DNA from 3 places in the Pseudomonas sp. Ost2 genome. Region 1 is predicted to be linked to each of the others. Evidence: riboswitches for the same ligand, from Rfam matches in the RefSeq annotation. Region 1 holds a riboswitch; each other region holds the start of a gene.
The links. A riboswitch is a leader RNA that binds a small molecule or an ion and turns the genes downstream of it on or off. The one in region 1 is predicted to bind cobalamin.
Positions count from the first base shown of each region.

Region 2: another riboswitch for cobalamin. It lies ahead of cobW (cobalamin biosynthesis protein CobW); the one in region 1 lies ahead of KI243_RS15550 (CbtB-domain containing protein).
Region 3: another riboswitch for cobalamin. It lies ahead of cobO (cob(I)yrinic acid a,c-diamide adenosyltransferase); the one in region 1 lies ahead of KI243_RS15550 (CbtB-domain containing protein).

Region 1 is NZ_AP021904.1:3,509,600-3,517,171, reverse strand. Features, by position in the region: gene KI243_RS15565 (protein-glutamate O-methyltransferase CheR) at 1-774, opposite strand, end outside; gene KI243_RS15560 (response regulator) at 774-4,265, opposite strand; gene KI243_RS15555 (response regulator) at 4,523-4,882, shown strand; cobalamin riboswitch at 5,010-5,235, shown strand; gene KI243_RS15550 (CbtB-domain containing protein) at 5,333-5,518, shown strand; gene KI243_RS15545 (CbtA family protein) at 5,560-6,261, shown strand; gene KI243_RS15540 (cobalamin biosynthesis protein) at 6,258-6,683, shown strand; gene cobM (precorrin-4 C(11)-methyltransferase) at 6,747-7,493, shown strand; gene KI243_RS15530 (NUDIX hydrolase) at 7,511-7,572, shown strand, end outside.
Region 2 is NZ_AP021904.1:3,755,759-3,763,330, forward strand. Features, by position in the region: gene cobN (cobaltochelatase subunit CobN) at 1-1,883, opposite strand, end outside; gene cobW (cobalamin biosynthesis protein CobW) at 1,888-2,955, opposite strand; cobalamin riboswitch at 3,192-3,397, opposite strand; gene KI243_RS16450 (glycosyltransferase) at 3,488-4,777, shown strand; gene KI243_RS16455 (glycoside hydrolase) at 4,793-7,108, opposite strand; gene cobF (precorrin-6A synthase (deacetylating)) at 7,236-7,572, opposite strand, start outside.
Region 3 is NZ_AP021904.1:1,710,513-1,718,084, forward strand. Features, by position in the region: gene KI243_RS07515 (NlpC/P60 family protein) at 108-743, shown strand; gene KI243_RS07520 (C40 family peptidase) at 975-1,511, shown strand; gene KI243_RS07525 (class I SAM-dependent methyltransferase) at 1,694-2,356, shown strand; gene KI243_RS07530 (hypothetical protein) at 2,426-3,076, shown strand; gene KI243_RS07535 (sorbosone dehydrogenase family protein) at 3,144-4,457, opposite strand; gene KI243_RS07540 (hypothetical protein) at 4,531-5,109, opposite strand; cobalamin riboswitch at 5,267-5,487, shown strand; gene cobO (cob(I)yrinic acid a,c-diamide adenosyltransferase) at 5,570-6,181, shown strand; gene KI243_RS07550 (cobyrinate a,c-diamide synthase) at 6,178-7,557, shown strand; gene bluB (5,6-dimethylbenzimidazole synthase) at 7,554-7,572, shown strand, end outside.

The sequences.
Region 1 (7,572 bases):
GAACTGCTTGCCAAAGGGCGAGAAATCCAGGGTTTCCTTGCTGCCAAGCACCAGGAAACCACGATGGCAGAGCGACTCATGGAACAAACCAAAGGCACGATCCTGAAGCTTTTTATTGAAGTAAATCAATACGTTACGACATGAAATTAATTGAGTTTCAGAGAATACGCTGTCGGTGGCCAAGCTGTGATCGGCAAAGGTCACGTTCTCACGCAGGGTCTTGTCGAAAATCGCATAGCCATAGGCTGCCGTGTAGTACTCGGAAAACTCCCGCTGGCCGCCGGCCTGCAGGTAGTTCTGGGTATAGGCACGCACGTTGTCCAGGGAAAAGATGCCTTGCTTGGCCTTTTCCAGGGAGCTGGGGTTGATATCGGTGGCGTAGATGATCGTGCGCTCCAGCAAGCCCTCTTCCCGCAGCAGGATCGCCATGGAGTAGACCTCCTCGCCCGTGCTGCAACCGGCGATCCAGATCTTGATCGATGGATAGGTCTTGAGCAGCGGCACCACTTCCTGGCGAATGGCCAGGAAGTGGCTGGGATCGCGGAACATCTCGCTGACCGGTATGGTCAGGAACTGCAGCAGTTGCATGAACGCCGTCGGATCGTGCAGCACCCGTTCCTGCAGGGCGGAGATGGTCGCGCAGTCGAATTGGCGCAGGGCATGGTTGACCCGGCGCTTGATCGACGCGCCGGAATAGTCGCGAAAGTCATAGCTGTATTTGAGGTAGATAGCCTCGATCAACAGACGCAGTTCGATATCGAAGTTTTGCTCCACTAGATCCTTTCCATTTTCGGCAGCCACACGCGAATCAGCGAGAACAGGCGATCCAGGTCGATGGGCTTGGCCAGGTAATCGTTGGAGCCGGCCTGCAGGCAGCGCTCCTGATCGTCCTTCATGGCCTTGGCCGTGATCGCGATGATCGGCAGCTTGCGCCAGCGCGGTTCCTTGCGGATTTCCACGGTCGCTTCGTAGCCATCCATTTCCGGCATCATCACATCCATCAGTACCAGGTCGATGTCATCGACTTCGTTGAGTTTTTCAATCGCCTCGCGGCCGTTACGGCCGATCTCGACGATCGCGCCCTTGTGCTCCAGGGCACTGGTCAGGGCGAAGATATTGCGCACGTCATCGTCCACCAGCAGGATCTTGCGACCCTCGAAGACCTTGTCGCGGCTGCGGGCGGTCTTGAGCATGCGCTGACGTTCATGGGACAACTGCGATTCGACTTTGTGCAGAAACAATGTCACTTCATCGAGCAGGCGCTCGGGCGAACGGGCGCCCTTGATGATGATCGAACGCGAATACTTGCGCAGGTCGGCCTCTTCGTCGCGGGTCAGGTTGCGCCCGGTATAGACGATCACCGGCGGAAACGAACGGATGTCTTCGGTGGACATGCGCTTGAGCAACTCGTTGCCGAGCATGTCCGGCAGCTTGAGGTCGATGATCATGCAGTCGTAGACGTTCTCGCGCAGCAGCTCCAGCGCATCCTGGGCCAGGCCTACCGCGGTGATCTCGATATCCTCGTCACCGATCAGCCGCGCGATGCTGTCGCGTTGCAGGTCATCGTCTTCGACCAGCAGCACACGCTTGACCTTCTGGGTCAGCTTGGCTTCGAGCCGGGAGAAAATCTCCTTGAGTTCGTCGCGGGTGGTCGGCTTGACCGCGTACCCCATGGCCCCCATGTGCATGGCGGCTTCGACGCGGTCCTCGACGGAGATCACGTGCACCGGGATATGCCGGGTCGCCGCCTGTTCCTTGAGGCGTTGCAGCACGGTCAGGCCGGAATGATCGGGCAGGCGCATGTCCAGCAGGATCGCGTCCGGGATGAACTGGGCCGCCAGGGAGAAACCTTCATCGGCGCCATGGGCGACCAGGCACTGGTAGCCCAGCTCATGGGCCAGGTCGTAGAGAATCTGGGCAAAGCTCTGCTCATCCTCGATCACCAGGATGCAGCGCGTGCCGAACGGCGCCTTGTCACGATCGTCGGCAAACCGCGCAACCGGGGCTTCAATCGCCACGGGAGGCTCGCTGCGCACGCTGGCGACCATGACCGACGGCACATGCACCGGGGCCTGGACCACCGGGGTCCCCTCATCGGCTTCGACATAACGTTCCGGCAGTGCCAGGGTGAACACACTGCCCTGTCCCGGCTCGCTGGCGACGCTGATGGAACCGCCGAGCAAGGCGGCCAGGTCGCGGGAAATCGACAAGCCCAGGCCGGTGCCGCCATAACGGCGATTGGTGGTGCCATCGGCCTGGCGGAACGCTTCGAAGATGCTTTCATGCTGCTCGGGGGCAATGCCGATTCCGGAGTCGCGCACGGTAAAGGCAACCCCCACGCCCGGCTGGCGCGAGACACTCAGGCTGACCAGGCCTTTTTCGGTGAACTTCACCGCATTCGACAGCAGGTTCTTCAGCACCTGCTCCAGGCGCTGGCGGTCGGTGAACAACATCACCGGGGCGCCATCCTGGATCTCCACGGTGAAATCCAGTTGCTTTTCACCGGCCAACGGCTGGAACAGGTCGCGCAGCCCCTCCACCAGGCGCGCCACACTGGTGTTTTCCGGGCGCACTTCAAGCTTGCCGGCCTCGACCTTGGAAATGTCGAGAATGTCGTTGATCAGATTCAACAGATCGTTGCCGGCGGAATAGATCGACTCGGCGAACTTGACCTGTTCGTCGGTGAGATTGTCCTGGGGGTTCTCCGCCAGCAGCTTGGCCAGGATCAACGAGCTGTTGAGCGGCGTACGCAACTCATGGGACATGTTGGCGAGGAATTCGGACTTGTACTTGCTCGACCGCTGCAACTCCTCGGCACGCTCTTCCAGCTGGGCCTGGGCCTGGTTCAACTCGCCGTTCTTGCGGTCCATGGCGTCGCGCTGCTCGGCCAGGGCCAGGGCCTGCTCGGCCAGTTGCTCGTTGGTCTGCTCCAGTTCGGTCTGCTGGGTCTCCAGGTGAACCTGGGACTCCTTGAGCACCCGTGACTGTTCCTCCAGTTCTTCGTTGGCGGTCTTCAGTTCTTCCTGCTGGACCTGCAACTCTTCGTTGAGCTGCTGGGTCTCGGCCAGGACTTCCTGCAGGCGCTGGCGGTAGCGGGCCGCTTCGATGGAGGTGCCGATATTGTCGGCGATCAGGTCTAGCAGCTCGATGTCACGCTCGTTGAGCCCCCGCAGGAAACCCAGTTCGATCACGCCGTTGACCCGTTCGTCGTTGGTGGTCGGCACCACCAGTACGCTGCGCGGCGAGCCCTCGCCGAGTCCGGAGCTGACCTTGAAGTAATCGCCCGACACTTCGTCAAGGCGGATCAACTGCCCCTGGGTCGCGGCCTGGCCGACAATCCCCTCGTCGGTGAAGATTTCCTGTTCCTGTTGTTCCTGTTCGCGAGAGAAACCATAACTGGCCACGCGCCGCAGGCCACCATGGTCTTCGCGCACATAGAGCGCGGCCACAGCGGTCCCCAGGTACTGCGCGCAGAACTGCAGGATATTGCGTCCCAGCAGGTTGAGGCTCAGTTGGCCAAGCACCTGCTCGGCCAGTTCGGTCTGGCCGCTGCGCAGCCATGCCTGTTTCTCGAGGCGCTCGGCACTCCTTAGTTGTGACGCGAGGTTTTTGCTGTAACTATCTGAAAGACTTAATAAATCTTTTCGACCGACATAAGCAAGCAAGGCACTCAAGCCCAGTACGAAGACGAGGTAGAGGCCAATGGTCCAGAGGGTGGTGCGACTGACATCCTCGTTGCGCGTAAGGCGCAACTGCTGCTCGGTAGCGACGGCACTGTCATATTCGTTGCGAATCTCGTCGCTCAGGCGCTTGCCGCGCCCGGCCTGTACCGCGCCCCGATAGTCACCGTTGGAACGCTGCAGGTCGATCATCGACTGCGCGTATTCGGTCCAGGCCCCTTGCAGCGCCTCGATGCGCCGGAACCGGTCGACCTGCTGGGGGTTGTCCGCCACCAACTGCTGCAGTCCGCGCAGCTCGGCGATGATCTTCGGCTTGGCGACCTCATAGGGATCGAGGAAATGCTCATCGCCGGTGATCAGGAACCCGCGCATGCCGGTTTCCAGGTCGACGGACAGCTTCATCGCTTCGTTGGTGGTGTTGATCACCCGATCGGTGTGTTCGACCCACTGGATCACCGAGAGCAGATAGGTGATCAATGAGATGAAAAACACCGCACTGAGTACACCGACACCCAGCGGCAGGCTGACGTTGCGACTCAGGAGTTTGCGAAAGCTCTGCTCATCAACCGAAGACGGTGAATTCATTTCGGGCCTCGGACGAAGTGTTGAAAACAAAGGAGTTTGCCGTAATTCCGCGGAAAAGATCTATTTTTCTCACAGCGTAGAAGGCAATTTCAGACCTCGCACTGCCCTCTACCAAGGAGAACCGCTATCCTGGCTACTTTGTACAGCCGTCTTTTTTTGTACAACGGCGGGAACTTGTGCGGATCGGCGGCTTACTGATGCAAGAGGCGAGCATTTTTCACCCTCCTGCCCGCCTTCATTTTTTTGGGAAGCCCACTATGTGCGCAGCAAACTCCACCATCCTCGTTGTCGAGGACGACACCATTGTCCGCATGCTGATTGTCGATGTGCTGGAGGAACTGGAGTTCAAGGTGCTGGAAGCCAGCAGCAGCGACCTCGCGCTGCAGATCATCAACGACACCGCCTTGCCGATCGACCTGCTGATGACGGATGTCGGGCTGCCCGGCATGGATGGCCGTGAACTGGCGGCAGCGGCGCGCGAGGTCCGGCCGGGGTTGCCCATCCTGTTTGCCAGCGGCTACGCCGAAAGCATCGAGGTGCCGGCCGGCATGCACCTGATCGGCAAGCCGTTCTCCATCGACCAATTGAGAAATAAAATTAAAAATATTATCCAATAAATTGATTTTGTTAGATTTTTTATTCTAGAAATCACTTTAAGTTCCGTTTTCCACGTCACTCGGCCTGCACCGGCGCGCCCCTTGGCCGCATCGGGTTTTATTGACGTACCGGGTAATCGCATGCTTTCCTACCCGCCTTGTTCTGGGTGCCCTTCACAGGGTGAAACGGGAAACCGGTGCGTCGGCCGATCTTTATCGAGCCTGGCAAATCCGGTGCTGCCCCCGCAACGGTAAGCGAGAGAAGCGTCAGATCCACTGTGCCGCCAGCGGCATGGGAAGGCGACGCTTGAAGGTCCGAGCCCTGCTCGAATCCCTCGCAAGCCCGGAGACCGGCCCGGAAATATCGAATAACAAACCTGCGGTGGGCAGGCGCTGTTGAAACCTCCGGGCACCCGCTCGCCGAGGTTTTTTCGCGCTTGGCCGCCTGCTGACATTTCAGAGGGAAGGGCCATGTCGATCACCACCACCAGCCACTCGAGCGCTGCCACAGCCACCCAGAGCCAACGTATCGTCGCCGCCATCGGCGCCAGCATACTCGGCGCACTGCTGGTCTATTTCGCCGGTTTCTCGCATATCGAAGCGGTCCACAACGCCGCCCACGATACCCGTCACAGCTCTGCCTTCCCGTGCCACTGAGCCCTGGCCCGACCATAGCCCGACTATAAGAGAGTACCGACATGATCAAGCGTATCGCCCAGACCGCCGGCTTCACCGGCTTGCTGGCGGCGTTGCTGCTGACCCTGCTGCAAAGCTTCTGGGTCGCCCCGCTGATTCTCCAGGCCGAGACCTACGAGAAAGCACCCGCCAGCGAAGCCCATGAACATACCGACGCCGCCATGGCCGGCCATACCCATGATGAGGAAGCCTGGGAGCCGGAAGACGGCTGGCAGCGTGTGCTCTCCACCACTGGCGGCAATCTGGTGGTCGCCGTCGGCTTCGCCCTGATGCTGGCGGGCCTCTATACCCTGCGCGCACCGAACCGCACTTCCCAGGGCCTGCTCTGGGGCCTGGCCGGTTACGCGACCTTCTGCCTGGCGCCCACCCTCGGCCTGCCGCCGGAACTGCCCGGCACCGCCGCGGCGGACCTGCTGCAGCGGCAGATCTGGTGGGTCGGCACCGCCGCTTCCACTGCTGTCGCCATTGCCCTGGTGGTTTTCGGCAAGCACTGGGCGCTCAAACTGCTGGGCGTGGCGATTGTCGTGGTGCCCCATGTGATCGGCGCCCCGCAGCCGGAAGTTCACTCCAGCCTCGCGCCCGAAGAACTGGAAGCGCAGTTCAAGATCGCCTCGCAACTGACCAACGCGGCGTTCTGGCTGGCCCTGGGCCTGATCAGCGCCTGGTTGTTCCGCCGCAAGACCGAAGACCATTACCCGGCATGAGTGCAACCGGGACGACGCCAACCCTCGCGGTTGGTTTCGGCTGCCGGCAAGGCTGCAGCGCCGCGACCTTGCTGGCATTGCTCGAACAATCGCTGCTGGCCCACCAGATCGACCTCCAGGCGATCAAGGGGTTGGCAAGCATTGATGGCAAGCGGCATGAGCCGGGCCTGCGCGAACTGGCGCAACGCCTCAACCTGCCGTTGCTGTTCTTCAGCGCCGATGAGCTGGCACCTTATGAACCACGGCTGAGCCATCGCTCCAGCCTGGCCTTCGAACGGACCGGCTGCCATGGCGTCGCCGAAAGCGCCGCGCTGGCCCTCGCCGAGCAACTGGGACAAGCCACCGCGAGCCTGCTGATTTCCCGCCGGAAACATCCGCTGGCGACCTTTGCACTGGCCTGGACCGGGCAAAACCCTCGATAATCCCCTTCTCCTGCATGAACGCTGTTCATGTGAAGCCTTGCGCAGCCCCGTTCAGAGAGTGTCATGACCGTCTATTTCATCGGTGCCGGCCCCGGCGATCCGGAACTCATTACCGTCAAGGGCCAACGCCTGATCCATCGCTGCCCGGTGATCATCTACGCCGGCTCGCTGGTGCCCGAAGCCGTGCTGGAAGGCCATAGCGCCACGCAGGTGGTCAACAGCGCCGAACTGCACCTGGAACAGATCATCGACCTGATCAAGGCGGCCGACGCCCTGGGCCAGGATGTCGCCCGGGTGCACTCGGGCGACCCCTCGCTGTATGGCGCCATCGGCGAGCAGATCCGTCACCTGCGCGAGCTGGGCATTGCCTATGAAATCATTCCCGGGGTGACCGCGACGGCCGCCTGCGCGGCGCTGCTCGGTGTCGAACTGACGCTGCCGGATGTTTCCCAGAGCGTGATCCTTACCCGTTATGCCGACAAGACCGCCATGCCGGCCGGCGAAGAACTGGGCAGCCTGGCCCGGCATGGGGCAACCATGGCGATTCACCTGGGGGTCAATCACCTGGCCAGGATCATCGAGGAACTACTCCCGCATTACGGCGCGGACTGTCCGATAGCGGTGATCCATCGCGCCACCTGGCCCGACCAGGACTGGGTTCAAGGCACGCTGACGGATATCCTGGCCAAGGTCGAGGCCAAGGGCTTTCGCCGCACGGCGCTGATCCTGGTGGGGCGCGTGCTGGCCAGCGACCACTTCAGCGAGTCTTCGCTGTATCGTGCCGGTCATGCCCATCTTTACCGGCCTTGATGACCAGGAGGAAACCGATGTCCGAACAGCTGTTTTCCGGTGCCAAGCTGGCGCTGATCTGTGGCGACCAGTTGCTGAC
Region 2 (7,572 bases), 250 kb from region 1:
GCCAGCAGTTCCAGGTCACGCAACGGCCCGTAGGTTTCGGCCCGGGTCAACGGCGGCATCAGGTGGTCGATGATCACTGCCTGGGTGCGACGCTTGGCCTGGGCGCCCTCGCCCGGATCGTTGACGATAAACGGGTAGATATTCGGCAACGGTCCCAGCAGCGCATCCGGCCAGCAGTTTTCCGACAGGCCGACGCCCTTGCCCGGCAACCATTCCAGGTTGCCGTGCTTGCCGACATGGATCACGCCGTGGGCACCATAGACGTGACGCAACCAGAAATAGAACGCCAGGTAACCGTGGGGCGGCACCAGGTCGGGGTCGTGGTACACCGCACTGGCATCGACCTGGTAACCCCGGGCCGGCTGGATGCCGACAAAGGTCAGGCCGAAACGCAGCCCGGCCACCATCATCCGCCCGCCGCGAAACATCGGATCGTTTTGCGCGTCCCCCCAGCGGTCCAGCACGGCCTGGCGATTGGCTTCGGGCAGGCGCTCGAACAGCGCCTGGTAGTCCGCCAGCGCCAGGCTCTGGTGGCAGGGCCGCAGGTCGAGGCTGTCGAGGTCGTTGCTGACCCCGCCGAGCAAGGCCTGGATCAGCCCGGTGCCGCTGGCGGGCAACTCATCGTTCAACGGATAGCCCTGGGCCTGCAACGCCCGCAGGATATTCAGCGCCGCCGCCGGCGTATCGAGACCGACGCCGTTACCGATGCGCCCGTCGCGGGTCGGATAGTTGGCCAGGATCAACGCGATGCGCTTGTCGCCATTGGCGACTTGCGCCAGTTCGACCCAGCGGCGCGCCAGTTCGGCGACAAAGTCCATGCGTTCGGGCTGCGGCCGGTAGCAGACCACATCGCTCTGGCTGCGCTCGCTGCGCCAGGCCAGGCCCTTGAAGCTGATGGGCCGGCTGATGATCCGTCCGTCCAGCTCCGGCAAGGCGATATGCATCGCCAGGTCCCGTGGTCCCAGCCCCTGCTCGCTGGCCTGCCAGCCGGGCTCGTTGTCCTGGGCGCAGATCGCCTGGATCACCGGGATATCGCGGCGAAACGGACGCAGGTGCGGAGCTTCGGGGCTCGACTGGGCGAATCCGGTGGTATTGAGGATCACCGCCGCCGCGACCTCGTCCAGCCAGTCCTCGACCACGGCCAGGCAAGCGGGCTCCTTGAGACTCGCCACGGCAATCGGCAACGGGTTCAGGCCGGCGTTCTGCAAGCGCTGGTAGAACACATCGATAAAGGCGGTGTTGGCCGCCTGCAGATGCGAGCGATAGAACAACACTGCCGCCACCGGCAGACCGGCCTGCCAATCGGCGCGCCAGTCCGCCAGTTGCGCGTCGCCCACCCGCGGGTGGTAGATCGCCGTGCGCGGCAATGTCCGCGGTTCCTGCCAGGGGTAGTCGCGCCCCAGCCAGGTACTGGCCAGGCAGCGGTACAACTGCAAGGCGTTGCCCAGGCCGCCCTGGCGCAGGAAGTGCCAGAGGCGTTCACCCTGTACCGCCGGGACGTTGCTCAGGTCGCTCAGTTCCGGGTCGGGGCGGTCGTCGCCCGGTACCAGGATCAGCGTCACGTCGCGCTCGGCCAGTTGCACCAGGCGCTCGATGCCATAACGCCAATAGCCGATGCCGCCGTGCAGTGACAGCAGGATGACCTTGGCGTGCTGCAAGACCTGGTCGACATAGAGATCTACCGAGGCATGATTCTGCACCTGCATCGGGTTGGCCAGACGCAGGCTGGGGTAGTCGTCCGGCAATTGCCGCGCCGCTTCGGCGAGCAACGCCAGGCTGGAATCGCCGCTGCACAGGATCACCAGCTCGGCGGGGGTTTGTCCAAGGTCGGCGATATTGTCGTCCGACACGAAGCCGCCGGGCTGGGTCCTGAGCAGATGCATGGGGTCAGGCCGTCAGTGCGGCGCGCAGGGTCGATTCGAGCAGCGCGGCATCCAGTTCCTGGCCGATCAGCACCAGGCGGGTGACCCGCGGCTCGTCGGCGCCCCAGGCGCGATCGAAGTGTTTGTCGAAGCGCGTGCCCACGCCCTGGATCAGCAGGCGCATCGGCTTGTTCGGGATCGCGGCGAAGCCCTTGATGCGCAGGATGCCATGTTGCACCACCAACTGGGTCAGGGCATCGAGCAGCAGGCTTTCGTCGGCTTGCGGCAGCTCGATGGAGATCGAATCAAAGGCATCGTGGTCGTGGTCATCGTGGTCGTCACCGTCGTGGTGATGATCGTGGTGACTGTGACGACCGTCGATATGTTCCTCGGAACCGGCGCCCAGCCCCAGCAACACGTCCAGCGGCAGGCGACCGCTGCTGGCTTCGATGACCTTCACCGCCGGCGGCAGCTCTTCGGCCACTTCCAGGCGGACCTTGGCCAGGTCTTCGGGGCTGATCAGGTCGGCCTTGTTGAGGATCACCAGGTCGGCGCTGGACAGTTGGTCGGCGAATAGTTCGTGCAGCGGCGACTCATGGTCCAGGTTCGGGTCAAGCTTGCGCTGGGCATCCACCTGGTCCGGGAACGCGGCAAAGGTACCGGCGGCCACGGCCGGGCTGTCGACCACGGTGATCACCGCGTCGACGGTGCAGGCACTGCGGATTTCCGGCCACTGGAACGCCTGGACCAGCGGCTTGGGCAGTGCCAGGCCGGAGGTTTCGATGAGGATATGGTCGAGGTCGCCGCGACGTGCCACCAGCTCGCGCATCACCGGGAAGAACTCTTCCTGCACGGTGCAGCACAGGCAGCCGTTGGCCAGTTCATAGACACGGCCGTTGGCTTCCTCCTCGGTGCAGCCGATGGAGCACTGCTTGAGGATCTCGCCATCGATACCGAGTTCGCCGAACTCGTTGACGATCACCGCGATACGGCGACCCTGGGCGTTGTCCAGCATATGGCGCAGCAAGGTGGTCTTGCCCGAGCCGAGAAAGCCGGTAACGATGGTGACGGGAAGTTTGGCCAGTGTTTTCATCGGATGCCCTTTGGCAAAAGTAGCGGGCATACGGGACGAAAGCCGCCGCCCTGAAGGGCACGGGAAAGTTCGTCTCCGGATCACCCCGCCCGGTTACGGGACTATCTGCAACTGCCTGCGCGACGATCATGCTGCGTTAAAAACAGGCTCGCAATGCTCATGTAGGCCCCTACACTCCGCTTGCTCGCCTGGTTCTGCCTTGCCTGATCGCCGCTCGGCCAGTTTCTTATAGTCCCTGTCAGAATCTGTCACGAGGCAGGTCTCCTGGCTTGCGGTCGGGCGTACGGAATACTCCGATCACCGGGTCTCGCGCCTTCCCGCCCGGGGGCAGTGGCCATGCAAGACTGTCAAACCGCTCACAGTTGCGGGGGCAGCCGCGGCATACCGCGTTCCCTTCTTAGCTTCGGCCGGATGCCGAAGAACCTCGAACGTGCAAGGCTACGCAGTGCATGGGAACAGGTCAATCTCGGCAGCCGCTGTGGTTTAATTGCGCCCCTTCTCCTGCCCTGCCCGCTTCAAGGAATTGCTGCCCATGAGTGCCACCGACACCACCCACGTCCTGGTTATCGGTTATGTCTGGCCCGAACCCCGTTCCTCGGCCGCCGGCGGGCACATGATGCAGATCCTCGAAAGCTTCCTCGAAGCCGGCTGGCGCATCACCTTCGCCAGCCCCGCCAGCGTCGGCGAACACAAGGCCGACCTGCAAGGCCTGGGCATCGCCGAACAGGCCATCGAACTCAACAACAGCAGTTTCGACGGTTTTATCCGCGAGTTGCAGCCGGATGTGGTGCTGTTCGACCGCTTCATGATGGAAGAGCAGTTCGGCTGGCGGGTCGAGAAACATTGCCCCAGCGCCCTGCGCGTGCTGGAGACCTCGGACCTGCAAAGCCTGCGCGATGCGCGCCAGCAGCAGCTCAGGGAACGCCTGAAGGCCGATCCGGACCCGAACGATTTCACGGCGCTGTTCGCCCCCGACCTGGACGAAGTGTTCCGGCAGATGAGCGATACCGACCTGGCCCAACGGGAGATCGCCGCGATCTATCGCTCGGACCTGAGCCTGATGATTTCCGATGTCGAGATCAGGCTGCTGACCGAGCAGTTCAGGTTGCCAGCGGCCCTGCTGCACTGGTGCCCGCTGATGGTCGAGCAGCCCGTGGCGTTCACCCCCTTCGAGGATCGAGCGCATTTTCTCAGCATCGGCAACTTCCGCCATGCGCCGAACTGGGACGCGGTGCTCTGGATGAAAACCACCCTCTGGCCGTTGATCCGCCAGCAATTGCCCGGCGCGCAGTTGCATGTCTACGGTGCCTACACGCCGCCCAAGGCAACGGCGCTGCACAACCCCGCCCAAGGCTTTCATGTGATGAACTGGGCCGAGGATGCCCTGCAGGTGATGAGTGCCGCGCGCATCTGCCTGGCGCCGTTGCGCTTTGGCGCCGGCATCAAGGGCAAGCTCGCCGATGCCATGCTCTGCGGCACGCCGAACGTCACCACGCCGATTGGCGCCGAGGCGATGCACGGTGACCTGCCCTGGCCCGGCGCTGTCGCGACCAGCGCCGAGGCCCTGGCACAGGCAGCGGTCCGGTTGTACCAGGATCCGTCTTCATGGCAGCAGGCCCAGGCCGACGGCAAGGCCCTGCTGGCCGCCCGTTACGACCGGCGCGTCCACGGTCCGGCCCTGGTGGCGCGTATCGAACAGTGCCGGCAACAACTGGTCCGGCATCGCCGCGATAATTTCACCGGCGCGATGCTGCGTCATCATCACCACAAGAGCACCCAGTACATGGCCCAGTGGATCGAAGCGAAAAACCGCACGATCTGAAGGCCATATCCGTCATCACGTCTCGGCGAAGAGCCGGGCGATCTCGATCAATTGCGGTTCCTGGTCCGGCACCAGGATCAGCGCCGAACGTGGCGGCAGTCGCCGTCCTTCCGGCGAACGCAGGCTTTTCTGGCTGAAGTTCACGGTGATCAGGGTGCCGTCGGCGAACACCGAACGTTGCAACTGGCGATCGGCCGACAACACCTGGAAATCGCTCATGCGTTCGACGAAGAGGCGTTCGTGCAAGGGCCGAAATACCCGGTCATAGGCGCTGATGAACGGCAGGTCGCGCGCCAGCACCCGATCATTGAGGTGATACAGCGGCGGCACCATGTACAGCAGTTGCAGCAATGCCGTGTGCTCGCGCTCGCTGGAAAACTTCAACGAGCTGTATTCCCAGTGGTGCGTGCTGACCAGGCTGTCGTGGAGCACCAGTTGATACAGCGGCAGCCGGAACTGCGCGGAAGTCACGAAACGGGCAAGCGAGGGCTTGAGGGGCACGGGTTTGAAGTACAGGGCCGGCGTTTCCGGCGGCCAGTAGCCGCCGCGGTAATAGGCCGACTGCTTGTTCTTGCCGATATCCGGGTCCATCCAGGCAAACGGCTGGGTCGCGATGCCATGGCTGTAGGCAATATTTGCCGCGTAGGATGCCAGCCCGCCTTCGCTACCCGTGACCAGGTCCAGCGCCCGGGCTGGATACAACAGCCGGCGGGTCCGGGCTTCGGCGTCTTCGCGTTCACTGGTTTCCCGACCGGGGGTGTAGTCCTTGAGTTCGGGGCCGGCCGCATCGACATCGAGGAAATAGCTGTTGAGACGTGCCGCCCGCGCCACCGCGGAGATCCGCCGTTGTGCGTAGGGTTCGACCAGCCTGGCGTTGACATAGACGCCCCGGCCACTGAAGCCGCGCACCTTGTCGCCCTTGCTGTCGCGATAACCGGCTGCCGCCAGCTCATCGCCCATTTGTGCCGTGGCCCAGGTCGCCCGTAGGTTCGAAGGGTGCGCGCTGCCATAGCTGTCGTAGACGGCCACCAGATAACCCGAGGCCTTCGCCGCTTCCACCGCTTCGGGATGCCACATGGCGTCACGCCAGTCATCCGCACCGAGCCAGGCCTTGGTCAGGCCGGCTTGCTGCAGCGCGGCCACGGTGTCGAGCGACAGACCGCCACCCCAGCGGCGCGGCGCCACCAGCCACGGGCCGAAGGCTTCGACCAGTTGCTCGCGGACCGTATGCCCCCAGGCGACGCTGGCCGCCGGATCGTGATTGCCCGGCAACGGCTCGACCGGTACCGGCGGCAGCGCATGCTGCAATGCGCTGTTCAGTGCCCGGGTCACCTCGATCCTGCCGAAGGTCGACACGTCGGCGTCCCCCGCCTCGGCCTCCAGCAGCGCCGCGACAAAACTTTCCCGCGCCTGCGGATCGAAGGCTTCCCACAACCGCGAGGCCAGATGCCGGGGATCGGCCCGGCGCGCGGCAAAGAACTTGAGGAACGCCGGCCAGTCGGCGATATCTCCGGCTTTCAAGGGGCCGGCGCCCCACAGGTAGATATGCGGGGCGCCGCCCAGCCTGGCGACCTGGGGCTGGCGCTCGATTTTCCGTTTCAACGAAACGAAGCGGTCGTGCTCCAGCAGCCACTGGCGATAGAAACGCGCACCGTACAGCGGATCCCGTGGACCGATCGCCACGTTGACGGTATACGCCGCGCCCTCGGCCAGCCGGTTGAACTGATGGCTGAGTCGGGGCAGCGGCCGTTCATCCTGCTCGATCACGCTAAAGCGGGTATCGAACGGGGTTTGCACCAGCCAGGTCACCGAATGATCCGCGCGCAGTTCGGTCCAGAACGGCATCGACAGCCGCCCGTTCAGCGCATCGGGCTCATAGCGCCGTACCAGCCAGTCCAGCCATTGCCGGTCGTCGCCAGGAATATAGCTGCCTTCGCCGAACGGTATGGCATGGGCCTCGATGGCCTTTGCTTCCACGGGTCTGGGCCAATCCAGCCGGCCCGGCTGCTCGGCCCGTATCGACAGGCGCAAGGCGTCCTGCTCGATCCCGACCTCGACCTGGAACCGCTCGCGGCCGTTGCGAATACGCCAGCGCCGGCCCGCCAGGTCGCTGGCCCTGGCGGTTTCGGGGAATGCCGGGGCACTGAGGGTCGAGACTTCGCCATTGTCCAGGAGCAAGGTCGTTTCCAGGGTGGCCGGGTCGATGTTGAACACCCCGCCGCTGTAGGACAACGCAACCAGCGGTTGCCCGAGCGCAGGCAAGCTGACCAACCCCAGGACAAGCATCAGGGGCAGCCATTGAAGTCGATCAATACCGGGTACGGTGCTCATGGCGTTATAGGGGTCTCACGGGCGATTTTCGAATGCAGCGGACACTAAACGACACCGCTTGCCTTCCTCTGTAAGAACCGTCTCGTAGAGATACAGGAAAACCGCCCGATCAATGCCGGAGTACTTACTAGCCCGGATTCAGGGGCCGTCGCAGCAGATAAGTGTCCATGATCCAGCCCTTGCGCAGCCGGGCGGCCTCGCGCAGTTCGCGAATCTGCCCCTGCACCTCATGCAGCTTGCCGCTTACCAGCAGTTCATCCTCGGTCCCCAGGTACGCCCCCCAATAGATCTCCAGCGCCTGGTCGGCGAACTGACCAAACGCGCAATGCGCATCGAGCATCACCACCACGTTGTCCAGGTCGGCGGCTTCCAGGCGTCGTCCCGTGGTGATGCGGATCGGTTCGCCGATGCGGTTCAGGGGAATCCGATGGCGCGCCGCCAGGGCCTGCACGCTGCTGATACCG
Region 3 (7,572 bases), 1.8 Mb from region 1:
GATGTTTTCAGGATGTGAGCGAGTCACATCTTGTCCCATAAAATTTGCAAATGAGGGTGATAGAGGGCATAGTCACGCCTTCTAACAATTCAGCCACGGTCGTGCCCATGCTAAATCGCTTCGCACCCCTCGTGCCTCTCGCACTTGTTACCCTGCTTTTTGGTTGCGCGGCACATACGCCGGTTTCGCAACAGCAGGTAGAAAATTCAGTCAAGGTTGCTTCGGTTTCTGGCGTCAAATCCTCGGCCGTACTGGACGATGAGCTGGCCACCGAGAAAGAGCTCGCCGAGTTCGCCGACAGCAAGCCTTATCAGTTGCCAGTCCTGGCCGACAGCATTCTCGAGCGCGGCATGTCCCTGATCGGCACCCGCTACCGTTTCGGCGGTACCAACGAGAGTTCCGGTTTTGACTGCAGCGGCTTCATCGGTTATCTGTTCCGTGAGGAAGCGGGCCTGGATCTGCCGCGTTCCACCCGTGAGATGATCAACGTGAAGGCGCCTCTGGTTGCTCGCAACAAGCTCAAGCCGGGTGACCTGTTGTTCTTCGCCACCAATGGTCGTCGCGGTCGTGTCAGTCACGCCGGGATCTACCTGGGCGATGACCAGTTCATCCATTCCAGCAGCCGCCGCAGCGGTGGCGTCCGGGTCGATAGCCTGGGCGACAGCTACTGGAGCAAGACCTTCATTGAAGCCAAGCGCGCCCTGGCAATGGCTCCTACCACGGTCACGGCCAGCAACAAGTAATCGTTCGGACGTTTCAGTGCCATCGGCCATCGCTGATGGCCAAATGCCAATCAGCAGGGTTGGCAGGACTGTACAAAAAATGTCCGAAGTTAAAGTGATACTTGAAGTTTGGCCCATAGCCGCTAGAATCCTGACATATTGTTGAGTGTCTGACCGCGCAAGCCTGCTTGCGCGGTTTTGATTTCTTTACGCCACGGCAGAGCAAGCCGCATTCAGTCAGGATTTCTGCACATGTCGACCTCGGCCCGTATCGCCCTTATCGCCCTCACCGCGTTGCTCGGTGCCTGTGCCAGCCATGCGCCGCCGCCGCCCGCGCCGGTGGCCCGTCCGGTGGTCTTCGCGTCCCCGCAACCTTCGTCACCGGAGGCCGAAGACGTCCTGTTCCGGGCATTGGGTCTGGTCGGCACGCCTTATCGCTGGGGCGGCAATACGCCGGATTCGGGTTTCGATTGCAGCGGCCTGATCAGCTATGTGTACCGTGACATGGCGGGTATCAACCTGCCACGCTCGACCCGTGAGATGATCGTGATGCGTGCGCCGAATGTGCCGCAGAATGCCCTGCAGACCGGCGACCTGATCTTTTTCGCGACCAATGGCGGCTCCCAGGTCAGCCACGCGGGGATCTATGTCGGCGAAGGTCGTTTTGTCCATGCGCCCGCCACCGGCGGCACCGTCAAGCTGGACAGCCTGTCCAAGGCCTACTGGCAGCGGGCTTACCTGAATGCCAAGCGCGTGCTGCCGGCCGAACACCTGGCGCGCAATCCCTAATGGCCCTGTACGGCCAGCTCTGCTGGTCAACTTCGGCGCCATAAGCCCCTGTCCCGCGTTGCTGTTCCTGGCCATGGCGGCTATGACTCGTCACAGCGCCTTGGCCAGGAACTTCCGGCATCCGAATGTGAACTGACGAACTGGCCGTACAGGCCTCTGGTCGCTGATTCTGTGAGGTTGTCATGACCGCTCGCACCCTCAAGCTCGACGATGCCCTCTACGGCTACCTGCTGGACGTTTCCCTGCGCGAGACGCCGCTGCTCAAGCGCCTGCGCGATGAAACCCAGGCCTTGCCCATGGCGCGCTGGCAGGTGGCTCCCGAGCAGGGCCAGTTCCTCGCCTTGCTGGTCAGGCTGACCGGCGCCCGGCGCCTGCTCGAGGTCGGCACCTTTACGGGCTACAGCGCCCTGTGCATGGCGTCGGCGCTGCCGGAGGGCGGCTCGTTGCTCTGCTGCGACATTCCCGGCGACTACAATGCCACGGCTTTGCGCTACTGGCAGGAAGCGGGTGTGTCCGGGCGGATCGAGCTGCGCCTGGCACCGGCGCTCGATACCCTGGCCGAACTGGAGCGGCAAGGGCTGGGCGAGACCTTCGACCTCATGTTCATCGACGCCGACAAGGCGAACTATCCGCGTTATCTGGAGAGCGCCTTGCGCCTGTTGCGCAGCGGCGGCCTGGCGATTTTCGACAACACCCTGTGGAGTGGCCGGGTGCTGGAGGTGGATGCGCAAAGCGAGGACACCCGGGCTATCCAGGCATTGAACCTGGCCTTGAAGGACGACTCGCGAGTAGATCTGTCGTTGTTGCCCGTAGGCGATGGCCTGACCCTGTGTCGCAAGCGATAGGCCCCACGTTCAAGTTATTTGTATCGTTGCCGTTACAAGGAGTACCACCCGACAACATGGATGTGACTCATGGGTATCAGTATCCCGGGCAGCTCGTTCGCTTCTCTGCCCTCGTTGGCTGCGAAACCCCTCACCCCCGCTGACGTGCCGGGCCAGTCCGTCACGATTGCGCACGTGGCGCCTACGGCTGCGGAAGAGGCCGAGACCCAGGCGCGGATCAAAGCCAATGTCGATACACGGCTGGCGCAGCTCAATACCCACTCCGAGGCGTTCTTGCAGGCGCAGGAACAACTGGGCGCGGCCACTATCGGCCTGCGCTCGGTGTTCAATGACTTCAAGAGCTCGCTGGGCGAGAACCTGGCAGGCAAGTCCTTCGGTTTTACGGTCGGGGCGGATGGCCTGTTGCGGGTCCTCGATACCCACGGTTCGCTCAGCCATGAAGAGATGGAGCAGCTCAACGGGCTCATGAACAACTCGAGCTCGCTGAAAAATGCCGCCCACCATTACATGAGCAGTGCCATCGATTATGTGAACGAGGACCAGAAGGGGCCTCGCATGCTGGGCGCCACCTATTTCCTCGACAAGGCCAACTTCGGCGGCATCATCGACCTGGGGGCGGTGGCGGCAGACCCGAGGTCGAGGGGCGCGAAGGACGGCTGGCTGACCAGCCAGCTATGGAACAAGGGCATCAGGACGGGAGGCATCCACGAGGTGGTCTGACCTCCCGCCGCAGTCCAGGGCAAGTATTCCCCGGTCGTTCCCGCCCCTGAGGTTGGGTGGCGATGGCTCATTTGCTGGCGGACACCCGCCAGATCTTGTTGCCGACATCGTCCGCCACCAGCAAGCCGCCTTGTTGGTCGATCACGACCCCGACCGGGCGGCCCATGGCGTTTTCATCCTTGTCGAGAAAGCCTGTCAGCACATCCACGGGCTGCCCATTGGGCTTGCCAGCGGCAAAAGGTACGAAGATCACCTTGTAGCCGCTGTGGGGCTTGCGGTTCCAGGAGCCGTGCTGGCCGATAAAGGCACCCTGGGTGAACGGCGCCGGGAGTCTGCTGCCTTCGGCAAAGGTCAGTCCCAGGGACGCCGTATGCGGCCCGACGGCGTAATCCGGGGCGATGGCCTTGGCGATCATCGCCGGGTCCGAAGGCGATACCCGCACATCCACGTGCTGGCCATAGTAGCTGTAGGGCCAGCCATAGAACCCGCCGTCCTTCACCGAGGTGATGTAGTCCGGCACCAGATCGCTGCCGATCTCGTCCCGCTCGTTCACCGCGGTCCACAGTTTGCCGCTCTGTGGCTCCCAGGCCAGGCCGTTGGGATTGCGCAGGCCGGAGGCGAAGATCCGGTGGCTGTGGGTGGCCGGATCGACTTCCCAGATCGCGGCGCGACCTTCTTCCTTGTCCAGGCCGTTTTCGCCGACATTGCTGTTGGAACCGACGGTGACGTAGAGCTTTTTCCCGTCCTGGCTGGCGATGACATTCTTGGTCCAGTGGTGATTGAGGGTGCCGCCAGGCAAGTCGATGACCTTTTCCGGTTGTTCCTTGATCGTGGTTGCGCCGGGCTCGTAGTGGAAGCGCAGCAAGGCATCGGTGTCGGCGACATACAGGTCATTGCCCACCAGCGTCATGCCGAAGGGCGAGTTGAGTCGCTCGATAAAGGTCGTGCGGGTTTCTGCGACCCCGTCGTGATTGCTGTCGCGCAGCAGGGTGATGCGATTCGCGCTGGGCACTCCGGCCCCGGCCTTGCCCATCACCTTGCCGGTGATCCAGCCCTTGATCCCCTGGCTGTCATCGGGCTTGGGGGGCGAGTTGGTCTCGGCCACCAGCACATCGCCGTTGGGCAGGACATACAACCAGCGTGGATGATCCAGGCCCTCGGCGAAGGCACCTACCTGGGTGCCGGGAGCGGCCACCGGCCTGGTGCCCTGGGGCCAGCCGATGGCGGGTGCGATATTGACCGTGGGAAAGAGGGTCTTGTTCGGTTCCGGGAGCTTGGGCGAGGGACCGGTGCCATCGGACACCGACAGGGTAGAGCTTTCGCCGCAAGCAGCCAATCCGCTGGCGAGCAGAATGATCAGGGCGTGTTTCTGCTGGAACATGCTGAATCTCCGTCGAGGCTTACGCTGGTCTAGAAGTAGAGAAGCGTAGTCGGCGCAGGTTCAATCCTTTTGCTCAGGCCTCCTTGAACAGCAGGGCGATGCCGGGATGGTAGTGGCCGGCTTCGTTGTGCAGCTTGCGGTAGGGGTAGGGGAAGTACCAGGCGACGGCGCAACTGTTGGCTTTTTGCAGGTCGTCGACCATGTCCTGCAGGTCTTCCGGGCTCGGGCTCTGCTGGGGCTTGAATGGCGAGACGAACAGGCAGCCGAGCTTGAGGTGATGGGGATGGCTGACCTTCCTGGCATCGCCGACCGCGTCGAGCAGTGCCGGCATCAGATTCAGGTTGTTGAACCGCGGCCAGCGCTGGTTGGCGCGGATATACACCGAAGCCTCCGACGTGGCGATGTGCAGGTCGCAGCGCCCGTTGCGGTCGTCTTCCTCGGCCTGTTTTTTTGTCTGGAAATGCTCCAGAGTCACCATCTCCGCCGCCCAGGCAGCGGCCGACAGCAGTCCCAGGTTGGCGCGCTCGTTGAACCAGTAGGGCGCCTGGCCGTCACCGAGCACCTGGTTGTAGCGGTCGATGCAATCAAACCAGCGTTCCAGGGCCGGGCGCAGGAATTCCAGTTTCGGGTTGCTGATCGTCAAGCCTTGCATGTTGCTCACCCTTGTTATTGTTGGTTGGGTTATGGCTATTTGATATCACTTCTTGCAGTGTGGCACAAATTCTGGCGCCGGTTTATTGATCCGTGTCGTCTTTCGATCAACGGGGCACTCCTCGGCTTTAATTGACGCTCCACCCCCAACCCTCTAACCTTCGCGGCTTGTTTCAGGTGCTCTGTGGCGATCCGTCGACAGGGTGAAACAGGGAAGCCGGTGAGCCCTTTCGACAGGCGCGATTCCGGCGCTGCCCCCGCAACGGTAAATGAGTCAAGACTGCGCTTTTCGCCACTGTGCCGCGGCATGGGAAGGCGCGCAGTCCCGCGCTTGCGCAGCTCATGAGTCCGGAGACCGGCCTGATCCATCCCACGGCATCACGGCGGGCGATGCCGGACTGCCTCGGCTGTGCTTTTTCCTGCCCCCCGTTTGCCTTATCCAGCCCCAACGGAGAGCTGCCATGAACGAATCCCCCGATCGCGACGAACGTCACCTGGCGCGCATGCTGCGCAAAAAGGCGGTGATCGACGAACGTATCGCCAGTGCCCCCAACGAATGCGGGTTGCTGCTGGTCCTGACCGGCAATGGCAAGGGCAAGAGCAGTTCCGCCTTCGGCATGCTCGCCCGGGCCATGGGCCACGGCATGCAGTGTGGCGTGGTGCAATTTATCAAGGGCCGCAACAGCACCGGTGAAGAGCTGTTCTTCCGGCGTTTCCCCGAGCAGGTGCGGTTCCATGTGATGGGCGAGGGGTTCACCTGGGAAACCCAGGATCGCCAGCGTGATATCGCGGCCGCCGAAGCCGCCTGGGCCGTGTCCCGGGAAATGCTCGGCAATCCGGATATCGGCCTGGTGGTGCTCGATGAGCTGAATATCGCCCTCAAGCACGGTTACCTGGATCTCGACCAGGTACTGAGCGACCTGCAGTCCCGGCCGCCGATGCAGCACGTGCTGGTGACCGGCCGCGGCGCCAGGCAGGAAATGATCGACCTGGCGGACACCGTGACCGAAATGGGCCTGCTCAAGCACGCGTTCCAGGCCGGGATCAAGGCGCAGAAAGGCATCGAATTATGAGTCAGCCGCGTCATTGCCCGGCGGTGCTGATCGCCGCGCCGGCTTCCGGCCAGGGCAAGACCACGGTGACGGCGGCCCTGGCGCGCCTGCACCGCAACCAGGGGCGCAAGGTCCGGGTGTTCAAGTGTGGCCCGGACTTTCTCGATCCGATGATTCATGAGCGGGCCAGTGGCGCGCCGGTGTATCAGCTGGACCTGTGGATGGTCGGCGCCGAGGAAAGTCGTCGCCTGTTGTGGGAGGCGGCGGGTGAAGCCGATCTGATCCTGATCGAAGGGGTCATGGGCCTGTTCGACGGGACGCCGTCCAGCGCCGATCTGGCGCGGCATTTCGGCGTGCCGGTGCTGGCGGTGATCGACGGCACGGCCATGGCGCAGACCTTTGGGGCCCTGGCCCTGGGCCTCGCGCGTTATCAACCGGACCTGCCGTTTGCCGGGGTGCTGGCCAATCGCGTGGGCACCCTGCGCCATGCGCAACTGCTCGAAGGCAGCCTGACCGAAGGCCTGCGCTGGTACGGTGCGCTCTCCCGGGAGACCGGGATCGAGCTGCCGAGCCGCCACCTCGGGTTGGTCCAGGCCAGCGAATTGAACGACCTCGACCGGCGCCTCGACGCCGCGGCCGAGGCCCTGGGGGGCAGTTGCGAAGTCGCGCTGCCGCCTCCGGTCGAATTCGCCGCACCGACACCGGTTGCTGCCGAGCCGCTGTTGGCTGGCGTGCGGATTGCGGTCGCCCATGACGAAGCCTTTGCATTCATCTACGGCGCCAACCTCGACCTGCTGCGGGCGATGGGCGCCGAGTTGCGCTTCTTCTCGCCGATTCACGATACCGGCTTGCCGGACGCCGACAGTCTTTACCTGCCGGGTGGCTACCCGGAATTGCATCACCTGGCCCTGGCCGGCAACCGCGGCATGCTCACGGCGATCCGCGAGCACCATGCCGCGGGCAAGCCCTTGCTCGCCGAGTGCGGCGGGATGCTCTACCTGCTCGATGCGCTGATCGATGTCGACGGTCAACGCGCCGAGTTGCTGGGCCTGCTGGCGGGGGAGGCGGTGATGCAGAAACGCCTGGCGGCCCTGGCCCTGCAGGCGGTGGAGTTGCCGGAAGGCTTGCTGCGCGGACATACCTATCACCATTCGCTGACCACCACCGAACGGGCACCGATTGCCCGCGGTTTGAGCCCCAATGGCGGGCGCGGCGCGGAAGCGGTGTATCGCGAGGGACGCATGACCGCCTCCTACGTGCACTTCTACTTCCCGTCCAATCCAGGGGCGGTTGCCGCGTTGCTGGCACCTGATGCCGCGATCAATTCTGCCAAGGCCGGCGCTCTTCCAATGGGAGCGGGTTTGCCGGATCGCCGGACCGCCGCGAACAGGCCATGACAGACAACACATTCT